2 regions of the Lysinibacillus sp. GJ-1 genome follow, and region 1 is predicted to be linked to the other one. Evidence: predicted binding sites of a transcription regulator. Region 1 holds the regulator's gene; the other holds the start of a gene.
The links. The regulator CtsR, encoded in region 1, represses protease genes until heat stress. The targets are predictions, from matches to a motif close to ATGGTCAATAAAGGTCAAACA.
Positions count from the first base shown of each region.

Region 2: the regulator CtsR is predicted to act here: its motif matches at 3,228-3,248, upstream of clpP (ATP-dependent Clp endopeptidase proteolytic subunit ClpP).

Region 1 covers NZ_CP088912.1:4,568,188-4,573,754, forward strand. Annotated here, with positions in the region: gene LO754_RS22770 (ATP-dependent Clp protease ATP-binding subunit) at 1-1,689, opposite strand, end outside; gene mcsB (protein-arginine kinase McsB) at 1,679-2,788, opposite strand; gene LO754_RS22780 (UvrB/UvrC motif-containing protein) at 2,785-3,327, opposite strand; gene LO754_RS22785 (CtsR family transcriptional regulator) at 3,341-3,811, opposite strand; gene LO754_RS22790 (DUF4870 domain-containing protein) at 4,060-4,365, opposite strand; gene LO754_RS22795 (class I SAM-dependent methyltransferase) at 4,490-5,167, shown strand; gene corA (magnesium/cobalt transporter CorA) at 5,328-5,567, shown strand, end outside.
Region 2 covers NZ_CP088912.1:3,866,769-3,872,335, forward strand. Annotated here, with positions in the region: gene LO754_RS19140 (spore coat protein) at 1-78, shown strand, start outside; gene LO754_RS19145 (amino acid ABC transporter ATP-binding protein) at 135-857, opposite strand; gene LO754_RS19150 (amino acid ABC transporter permease) at 854-1,558, opposite strand; gene LO754_RS19155 (basic amino acid ABC transporter substrate-binding protein) at 1,653-2,447, opposite strand; tRNA gene LO754_RS19160 (tRNA-Arg) at 2,954-3,028, opposite strand; gene clpP (ATP-dependent Clp endopeptidase proteolytic subunit ClpP) at 3,334-3,921, shown strand; gene LO754_RS19170 (HPr family phosphocarrier protein) at 4,090-4,347, opposite strand; gene whiA (DNA-binding protein WhiA) at 4,460-5,407, opposite strand; gene LO754_RS19180 (YvcK family protein) at 5,498-5,567, opposite strand, start outside.

The sequences.
Region 1 (5,567 bases):
CATTACTTCTGCCAGCGCTCTAGCAAGTTCTGTTTTCCCCACCCCTGTAGGACCAAGGAAAATAAATGAACCGATTGGACGTTTTGGATCTTTTAAACCAGCTCTTGCACGTCGAATTGCACGAGAAATTGCCTCGACTGCCTCGCCTTGACCAACAACACGCTTGTGTAACTCTTCTTCAAGTTGTAATAGTTTAGCTGATTCTTCATGGGCAATTTTAGCTACTGGTATCCCAGTCCACATAGAAACGACTGCTGCCACATCGTCAACTGTCACTTTCGATTCTGCTTTGCCTTGTTCTTCTTTCCATGTTTTACGTGTCGTTTCAATTTCGTCTTTTAGCTTTTGCTCTGTATCTCTTAACGAAGCAGCCTTTTCAAATTCCTGACCAGACACAGCCGCATTTTTTTCAGAACGAACATTTTCAAGTTTATCTTCTAGTGCTTTTAAGTTTGGTGGCACCGCAAATGAACGTAAGCGAACTTTTGACCCTGCTTCATCGATTAAGTCGATGGCTTTATCAGGCAAGAAACGGTCTGAAATATAACGATCACTCATTTTTGCCGCTGCTTCAATTGCTTCATCTGTAATTTTCACACGGTGATGCGCCTCATAGCGATCGCGTAAACCGTGAATAATTTGAATTGCTTCTTCAACAGTTGGTTCATCCACTTGAATTGGTTGGAAACGGCGCTCTAACGCTGCATCCTTTTCGATGTACTTGCGGTACTCATCTAATGTTGTAGCACCAATACATTGTAATTCTCCACGTGCTAGGGATGGTTTTAAAATGTTTGATGCATCAATTGCACCTTCTGCTCCTCCAGCACCGATTAATGTATGCAATTCATCAATGAATAAAATAACATTACCTGCTTGTCGAATTTCATCCATCACTTTTTTCAAGCGATCCTCAAATTCACCACGGTATTTAGTACCGGCTACAACTGTCCCCATATCAAGCGTCATAACACGTTTATCACGCAAAATTTCTGGTACTTCGTTGTTAATAATTTGTTGTGCTAAGCCTTCAGCGATTGCCGTTTTACCTACACCAGGCTCACCAATTAGCACAGGGTTATTTTTCGTACGGCGTGATAGTACTTCAATAACGCGTGTAATTTCCTTGCTGCGACCAATCACTGGGTCTAGCGAACCTTCACGAGCAATTTGAGTTAAATCGCGCGCCAAGCTATCTAAAGTCGGCGTATTTGCAGCCTGCGTCGCTTGTTGTCCAGATTGTGCGTTATCATTATTGCCTAACAACAGTAATACTTGCTGACGAGCTTTGTTTAAGCCTACACCTGCATTGTTTAACACACGAGCGGCTACCCCCTCACCTTCACGAATAAGCGCTAACAGTAAGTGCTCCGTACCGATATAGGAATGACCTAATTTACGTGATTCATCGACAGATAGTTCAATTACCTTTTTGGCACGTGGTGTGTAATGAACGATTGGTCCAACATCCTCTGTTCCTTTTCCAACTAACTCTTCAATCCCCGCTTCAATCATTTGAGGGCTAATATCGATGGCTTCTAATGCTTTCGCTGCAATACCACCGCCTTCACGAATAAGCCCTAAAAGAATGTGCTCTGTTCCTATTGATTCGTGCTTCCAACGAATTGCCTCTTCCTGTGCAAGTTGTAATACTTTTTGTGCGCGTTGTGTAAAACGATTAAACATCATATGAATCCTCTCCTTTTCCCCCTATAGTAGGCTTACTCATTGTTTCAAGAAATAATGCCTCTCGGAGCATTTTTGCTCGAACTCGATCTCGTTCAGCAGGTGGTAAAGCTTCTCCTGCATAGTGCTGTAAAAACCCTGGTTGCATACTGACCACACACTCGTTCAATGTGGTTGCTTTAATATTTTGAATCAACTGTAAATCTACACCTAAACGAACATTCGATAGACAGGTTGCCGCTTCCTCACTTGTTAAAATGCGTGCATGCGTTAATGTACCTAAAGCTCTGTATATCCGATCTTCTAAGGCAAGTTCCGCTTTTTCCATTAGCTTATTTCTTGCCTGCCGTTCTTTTTGAATAATTTTTTCTGCAACACTTTGAATGTCTGCTAAAATATCTTCTTCTGTTTTACCTAGTGTAATCTGATTCGATACTTGGTAAACATTACCTAAATTTTCGCTACCTTCACCGTATATACCCCTGACAGTCATCCCTAAACGTGTCATTGCATTGATAATTTGATTCATCTGACCTGTCAGTGTAAGTGCGGGAAGGTGCATCATAACCGAAGCACGTAAGCCAGTACCAATATTCGTTGGGCAACTTGTTAAATAGCCGAAAGTATCTCGAAATGCATATGGCAAGGCTCCTTCTAAGGCACGATCAATTTTATTTGCTTCCTCGTATGCCTTCTGAAGTTGAAAACTCGCCGTCATACATTGAATGCGTAAATGGTCTTCTTCGTTCACCATAATGCAAATTGATTCATCTTCAGATAGCAACATGGAGCCGACTTGCTCTTTTTTCGCAAGCTGTGGACTAATTAAATGCTTTTCAACTAAAATTTGACGTTGTAACGGTGTTAAATCTTTTATGGAAAAATAAGAATATCTTTCTTGAAGTTTCGGACTGTCTTGAATGGCATGTGTCACAGCCTGCTCTACTTGTAACGCTTCATTTTCTGAAAAAACTAAAGGGAAACGATAGCCGTCTAAGTTTCGAGCAAGCCGAATGCGTGTACTGATGACGATATCTGAATAATCATCCTCCATTTCCATCCATGCAGGTGTAGCTCGCGCTAAAAACGATTCAATCATCATGACACATCACCACCTTCGAATTGTAGCTGCTGTTCGAGATTTTTTGCTTCGTCGCGAAGCTTCGCTGCTTCTTCAAACTGCTCCTCGTCAACAGCGGCCTTCATGCGTTTTCGAATATCTTCAATTTGCTTTTTAATGACAAAAACATTGCTTCGAGCACCAGGCATTTTTCCTATATGCTGTGGCCCCGCTTGAATGCGATTAAATAGCTTTGGCAAATGCTCACTAAATGTGTCATAGCAACTGGTACATCCAAATTTACCTTCTTTTAAAAATCGCTTATACGTAAATCCACATTGTGGACATGTTTGTTGCTGAGGTGGCGCTTGCTGTTTTTCACCAACTTTTTGCCATGTAGGTGAGCCAAACCAATTGGATAACAATTGTTGAATCGATACAGGCTCTTGTTTAAACTCTGCATGGAACGGATGGAACTGCGAGGCACAGACATCGCAATAATGGTGCTCCACCTTCTGCCCATTTTGAACTTGTGTCACAGTTACTGTCGCATTGCGCTGCTTGCAATGTTCGCAAATCATTTCCCTCACCTCTTTACTTTTGCTTTTCGTATTTTATAGTGGTTAACATCGCTCGCAAAATTTTCGCTCGAATGCTGTCCCGTAAAGGTAGCTGCAAATCTAAAGTCGAACGGTCAACCGCTGCTAACATTAATTTCGCTTCTCGCTTTGAAATAACCTGCTCGTCAATTAAACGATATACTAAATCCTCCGCCACTGTTTGCGAGGCTCCACCTTCAATTTGTAGGAGCACATCATCAATCAAATCAATTTGTGAGTTTGCACGGACACGTAAAATTCGAATGTATCCACCCCCACCTCGTTTACTTTCAACAAGGTAACCCCGCTCGGCTGTAAATCTTGTATTAATTACATAATTTATTTGTGAGGGCACACATTGAAATTTATCAGCAATTTCACTTCGTTTAATTTCAATATGCCCTTCTCCACCTAATTCAAGTACTTGCTTTAAGTAGCCTTCTATGATGTCTGAAATATTACGCATGTTAGGAATACACCTCGCTTACCTCACTGACTTTGACTATCTTTGACTATCTTTGAGTATATTATACAAAACGCTTAAAAATAATTGCAATTAATTCGCACAGAGAAATGTCTAAAGCAATTTTTATCGTTGATTGATTGTAAAAAAATTTTAACCACTCGAAAACGTACTTATCGTTTAATGTACCCTTTTTGCTTATAGAAAAAACGCAAGCATATGCTTTTTGCATATACTTGCGTCTTTATCAATTATACCCAGCGACCGACAATCGGATAACGCCAAGGTTCCTCTGAAATAGCCTTTACGATTCCGATAATTGGTACGATGTATACCATAGCGATAAATATTAGTAAGAAAGGTAAACCAATTAATACAATACTTAAAATGCTGGCAATGACAATTAGTACGCCCATTGCGATTTGGAACAATAAAGCTTGCACAGAAACGTTTTTCACTTCTTCTTCCGAACTAATTAAGAAAAATATAATCGGCACTAAAAATGGCGCAAAAAACGCACTGGCATGTATGATGACCTTAGACCATTTTGTTTCCATCTATTCAACCTTCCCTTTTTAATATGTCTTTTTATTAATACTATTATTTACGGAGCAATACGCTAAATAGTTTCAAATCGTTTCGACAATTTTAAAATTATTTTGAAAGGTATGTGATACACAGATGGAATTTAACAGCACACTTGCGAACGAATATGAAAAAGGCATTCGTCGTACTTTACCGAGTTACGATACGATGCTACGTTTAACGAAAACTTTTTATCAATCCGCTTTACAAGAGAATGCTAGTTTTTTAGTTGTTGGTTCAGGCAGTGGCAATGAAATACTACAGTTAGCTGAACAAAGGCCACAGTGGTCCTTTGTCGGTATCGATCCATCTGAAGCCATGTTGGAAATTGCAGAAAACCGTCTACATTCACTACCAAATGCGATTTCATTACTACAAGGCACCATGCTAACTGCACCAATCCCTGCAACAAAGTTTGATGCTGCTAGCTGTATACTTGTACTTCATTTTATTAATTCCTATGAGGAGAAGCTTGCTACATTAAAAGGGATTGCAAGCCATTTAAAATCAGGGGCACCATTTGTGCTTGTTTCTAAATATGGACAGCTTAACTCTTCTGAAACAGAGCTACAATTTGACCTATGGCGCGCATATTGGCAGCAGCACACAAAACTTTCCACTACTGATTTAGCTAGCATGGAGCAGTCCATTCGCTCGCTTTCATTTATGCGTGAAGATGACATTGTTACGCTTCTACAGCAGGCAGGCTTTACACAGCCATCACGATTTTTTGCAACGACATTATTTGGTGGTTGGATATGCTATAAAGAGTAAGGTTCCATCCCTTCCTGATGCATCCTAGCAACTTAGTGGTGTACTATAAGTACTACGGGTATTTGATCTGACGTTTCCCATGTCTTCTTTTACTTCTCACGCTTTGAAGGGAGACTTCGTGCTTATTTAAAATGAGATAAACAGATTTGAGGTGAATGCCGTGATTCGCACGATGGCCATGACGAAAGATCAACAATTAATAAAGGACTTTCCACTTGAAAACATTAAGCAAAACCATTACGAATGGTATTGGGTAGATTTTAGTTGCCCAACTACTGAAGAAGAACTATTGCTTGATACATTTTTCCACTTTCATCCGCTTGCGATTGAAGACTGCTTAATGCGTTTACAACGACCAAAGTTGGATTTTTATGAAGACTATCACTTTTTCGTTATTCAT
Region 2 (5,567 bases), 700 kb from region 1:
CAAGTGCCGCAATACTCACAACAAGATATGCGTGCATTGCTTGATTCGTACGGCACTACTACAAATCCCCTCCATTAATAACAAAAAACCATTCATTGCGAAATGCGATGAATGGTTTTTCCTATTATTAAAAATTAAAGAACTTTCCCTAAAAAAGCCTTTGTTCGCTCATTTTGTGGATTACCAAAAATCTCTTCTGGCGTACCTTCCTCTACTATAAAACCACCATCCATGAACACAACACGGTCGCCCACTTCTCGTGCAAAGCCCATTTCATGTGTGACTACAATCATTGTCATCCCTTCAGAAGCTAGATTTTTCATAACATCTAATACTTCTTTCACCATTTCTGGGTCAAGTGCAGAAGTTGGTTCATCAAATAATATAGCCTTTGGTTTCATCGCTAACGCTCTAGCAATCGCTACTCGTTGTTGTTGTCCACCTGAAAGCTGCTCAGGATAGCTATAAGCTTTGCTATCAAGACCGACCTTTTTCAAAAGCTCATGACCTAGTTGCTCTGCATCTGAACGGCTCATTTTGCGAATTTGCATCGGCGCCATCGTGACATTATCAATGACATTCATATGAGGGAACAAATTAAACTGTTGGAATACCATCCCGACTTCTGCTCGAATGGCATTAATATTTGTTTTTGGTGCATTTATCTTGATATCTTCTATATAAATGGCACCGTCCGTTACTTCTTCCAGCATATTGATGCAACGTAAAAAAGTACTTTTCCCTGACCCTGAAGGACCAATGACACAAACGACTTGCTTCTCTTGTATTTCGTAATCAATGCCCTTCAATACTTCGAGCTTCCCAAAGTATTTGTGTAGGTTTTCAATTTTAATCATCTTGCTTCTCTCCCTTCTGCTTTACGAGGGACATAACTATTGCTAAATCGCTTCTCTATAAATGCGACTACCTTTGTTACAACATATGTTAAAACCAAGTATAGTAGGGCAGCGACAATATACGGTTCCCAGAAACGGAAACTCGCACCCGCTACTACTTTACTTGCATATAAAATATCTGGTGCTGCAATAACCGTTACTAGAGAAGAATCTTTTAGTAACGCAATAAATTCGTTACCAAGTGGTGGAATCATACGTCTAAAGGCTTGTGGTAAAATTACTTTTTTCATCGCTTGATTGTGTGTTAAGCCAAGTGAACGTGCTGCTTCCATTTGCCCTTTATCAATGCTCTGAATACCCGCACGAAAAATTTCTGCATTATAAGCAGCACAGTTTAATACAAGTGCTGTAATACCAGAAACCATATAACCTAATGAATGACCAAAAATTGTTGGAATAACCGCTAAATGAATTAGTAAAATTTGCACAAGCATTGGTGTTCCACGGAATAAATCCACATATAGTTTAGATGGCCAGTAAATTAACTTATTTTGCGATAGTTTTCCTAAACCTAATAGTAAGCCTAAAATAATACCACCAAAATAACCGCTGAGTGTTAAAATGATTGTTATACCTATACCACGTATAAACATATCACGGTAGTTCCAAACTATGTCCCATTGTAAATCAAAGATGTCCATCAGAACCCCTACTTTCCCATTCAAATTCTCTACTATTAAATCCCCTAGTAAATCAAATGAGCCGCTAGCATGATTCGGCTAACGGCATCGTTTATTACTTAAAGTCCTGACCAGTAATTTCTGCTAATTTACCATTGTCTTTAATTTTTTGTAGACCTTCATTTAATAGTTTTAATAACTCCGTATTGCCTTTTTTCACCATAAAGCCATAGTATTCTTTTTCAAATGCATCATCTTCAATTACTTTAAGTTTTGCATTTGGATTTGCCTTGATATATTCGTAAATAACTGCATTGTCACCAATTGTTGCATCTACGTTACCGTTTAACATTTCTTGAATAGCAACTGGTTGGTTTTCAAATGCCATGATGTTTGTACTTGCATCGCCTTGTAATTTTTTTGCTGCCATATGACCCGTTGCATTAATTTGTACTGAAATCTTTTTATCTTTTAAATCAGCTAATGACTTAATATCAGAATCTTCTTTTACAACGATTAATAATTGAGATTCATAATATGGTTCTGTAAAATCAAATGATGCTTTACGTTCTTCATTGATCGTAATACCAGATGCACCGATATGTGTTTCACCATTTTTAATTGTTTGGAATACTGGCTCCCAGCCAATGTTTTCCCATTCTACTTTAAAGCCCATTTCATCAGCAATCGCTTGCAAAATATCGACATCTAATCCTACAATATTGCCTTTATCGTCAATTGACTCGAACGGTGCAAATGTAGCCTCTGTTCCTACCTTATACACCTTGTCCTTCGCGCCACCATCAGCCGGTGCATCACCAGTAGATGTGTCTTCTTTAGCACCGCAGCCCGCTAGCACAAGCGTAAATGCCGCCACGATCATCAATAACGTCCAAAAACGTTTTTTCATAGTTTTTCCCCCTAAACATTTAATCATTTTCCGACCACTTCATTTTTCTCAATTCGGAAATGTTAGACTATTAGGTCAATTATAGTGTCAATAGAGTTGATATACAATACGATTTCGTATAAAAGTGATTATTTTTTCATAAAAATGAATTTTACTAAGCATAATGAAGAAAAATTATGTAATAAAAACAAGATACTTGTCACAAAATGTATACTTATGCAATTTTAAGATCGTTTTTATACAGATTTTAGATATTTTTGAGCACAAAAAAAGAATCCCCTCAGATAGGATTCTTCTTTTGGGCTAGCATGCTAGCCTCACGTTCGGTATGTTCACTAAAAAAAATTTTTGGAGTTGTTGCTTTTTGAAGGTTTAGAAAGGAATAAATCTGGGAATAATGCCTACGGGACAATATTCCCCCCTATTCCTCTCTTTCTCCCCTAAGCAGGCTGCTAAACTACTTATAGGAGAACGAGCTATAAAAGTATATCAAATAATCAGTAAAATGGCGCCCTCGGAGGGAATCGAACCCCCAGTGCAAGAACCGGAATCTTACGTGTTATCCATTACACCACGAGGGCAATTGAACATAAAAAAAGTACTCACTCTAAGGCTTTACGGTAAAGCATCATGTAGATAATCCTCATTTCAGAAGCATACCTGCAAAATAGTGTACTGTACTTTAACTTACGACCTTTCCATTATACAAACGTCTTGCCCATTTTTCAACTATAAATTTTTATTTTTGTTATATATTTTATTTCTTAATATCAGCGTTAATATTTGACCTTCCCTGACTATAATGTGTATGATAAGGTTACAACTGAAATATAATGGATGATTTCAGTAAAAGTATTCGAATTTAGTTTTTTAAGGAGGATTTAACATGAATTTAATTCCTACAGTTATTGAACAAACAAGTCGTGGTGAACGTGCTTATGACATTTATTCACGACTACTAAAAGACCGTATTATCCTATTAGGTAGTGCGATTGATGACAACGTTGCAAACTCAATCGTTGCACAGCTTCTATTCTTAGAAGCAGAAGATCCAGATAAAGATATTTCTCTTTACATTAACTCACCAGGTGGTTCGATTACAGCTGGTATGGCAATCTACGATACAATGCAATTCATCAAGCCAAAAGTACAAACAATTTGTATTGGTATGGCTGCATCTATGGGTGCTTTCCTACTTGCTGCTGGTGAACCTGGTAAACGTTATGCATTACCGAATGCAGAAGTAATGATTCACCAACCACTTGGTGGTGCACAAGGTCAAGCGACTGAAATTGAAATTGCGGCAAAACGCATTTTATTCCTTCGTGAAAAATTAAATGGTATTTTATCTGAACGTACAGGTCAGCCATTAGAAGTCATCTCAAGAGATACAGACCGTGATAACTTCATGACAGCTGAACGTGCGAAAGAATACGGCTTAATCGACCATATTTTTGTACGTAACGAACGCTAATTAGAAAAACCGCTAAGCTCAAATGGCTTAGCGGTTTTTTTAATGGGTGCTAGGCTCTCACGTAAGACATAAAACATCCGCTCACTAGCGCGAGTCGCAACTTTCATATGTGTCCGCCCAACGGCCATATCAAAAACCTCTAAGCTCTTGTGACTTAGAGGTTTTTGATTAGTCTTCCTTTTCAATAAGCGCAGCTAAGGATGAAACCGCTTGCTCTGCATCGCTACCTTCACTGCTTAAAACAACCTTCGTGCCTTTTGCAATGGCTAAGCTCATTACACCCATAATGGATTTGGCATTTACTTTTTTATCGTCTTTCTCAAGAAAAATATCAGCGCTGAAACGATTTGCTTCCTGTACAAACAACGCTGCTTGTCTAGCTTGAAGTCCTAATTTTAATTTTACCTGGACTGTTTTTTCAGTCATTCGCAATACTCCCCTTCACTACCGTTCATCTATTAGTATTATATTACCTCACTTAACAGCAGAAGAACAATAAGCGATTGTGCTTGCTTTCATATCGAATACGCATGAAAACTTAACCGCCTATCTTTTCACCTCTTCTTAATGCATCTGCTATTTCGTCTATTTTACGCAATCGATGATTGACTCCTGATTTACTAACCGTTCCACTTGATACCATTTCACCAAGTTCTTTTAACGTCACATCTTGATATTCCACACGTAGGCGTGCAATTTCGCGCAGTTTTTCAGGCAACTGATCCAAGCCAATGGAATTTTCGATAAATCGAATATTTTCTACCTGACGCAGTGCAGCACCTATTGTTTTATTCAAGTTTGCTGTCTCACAGTTCACAATACGATTCACACTATTGCGCATATCGCGTAATATACGAACATCTTCAAATTTCATCATGGCTTGATGGGCTCCGACAATATTTAAAAAGTCGGAAATCTTTTCCGCTTCCTTTAAGTATGTCACAAAGCCCTTCTTGCGTTCAATGGTTTTTGCATTCAATTCAAATTCGTTCATTAAATCCATTAATGCCTCACCATGCTCTTTATACAAAGAATAAATTTCTAAATGATAGGCAGACGTTTCTGGATTATTTACCGAGCCACCTGCTAAAAACGCTCCACGTAAGTAGGCTCTTTTATGACCACTCTTTTTAATCAGCTCTTTAGAAATCGTATGATTAAATTGAAAATCATCTGAAATAATAGCTAAATTAATGAGCAATTCCCGTGCACCTTCACGTACACGACATATATACACATTATTTTTTTTCAATCGCATTTTCTTACGTACAAGTAGCTCCACATTATATGGATACAACTTCTTCATTATCGTATAAAGCCTTCGTGCGATTGCAGCATTTTCGGTTTGCACGTCTAAGCTAAGTTGTTTGTTAGCAAAAGATAACGAACCATTCATACGAATTAACGCGGATACTTCCGCTTTCATACAGTAGTCGTCCGCTTCTACCTGTGTAAGCTCTTTTTTTGTTTCTGAAGCAAATGACATAGCACGCCCCCCTTTCGACCTTTATTTCTATGTATATGTTCATCTTACCATATACAACAAGCATTCTTTAGGACTCTATTGTAGGCTTCCTTACTTTTTGGGTAAGATTTTTGCATAATCCACAAGCCATTTTGCAACATTTGCCGCATTATGGCGAACT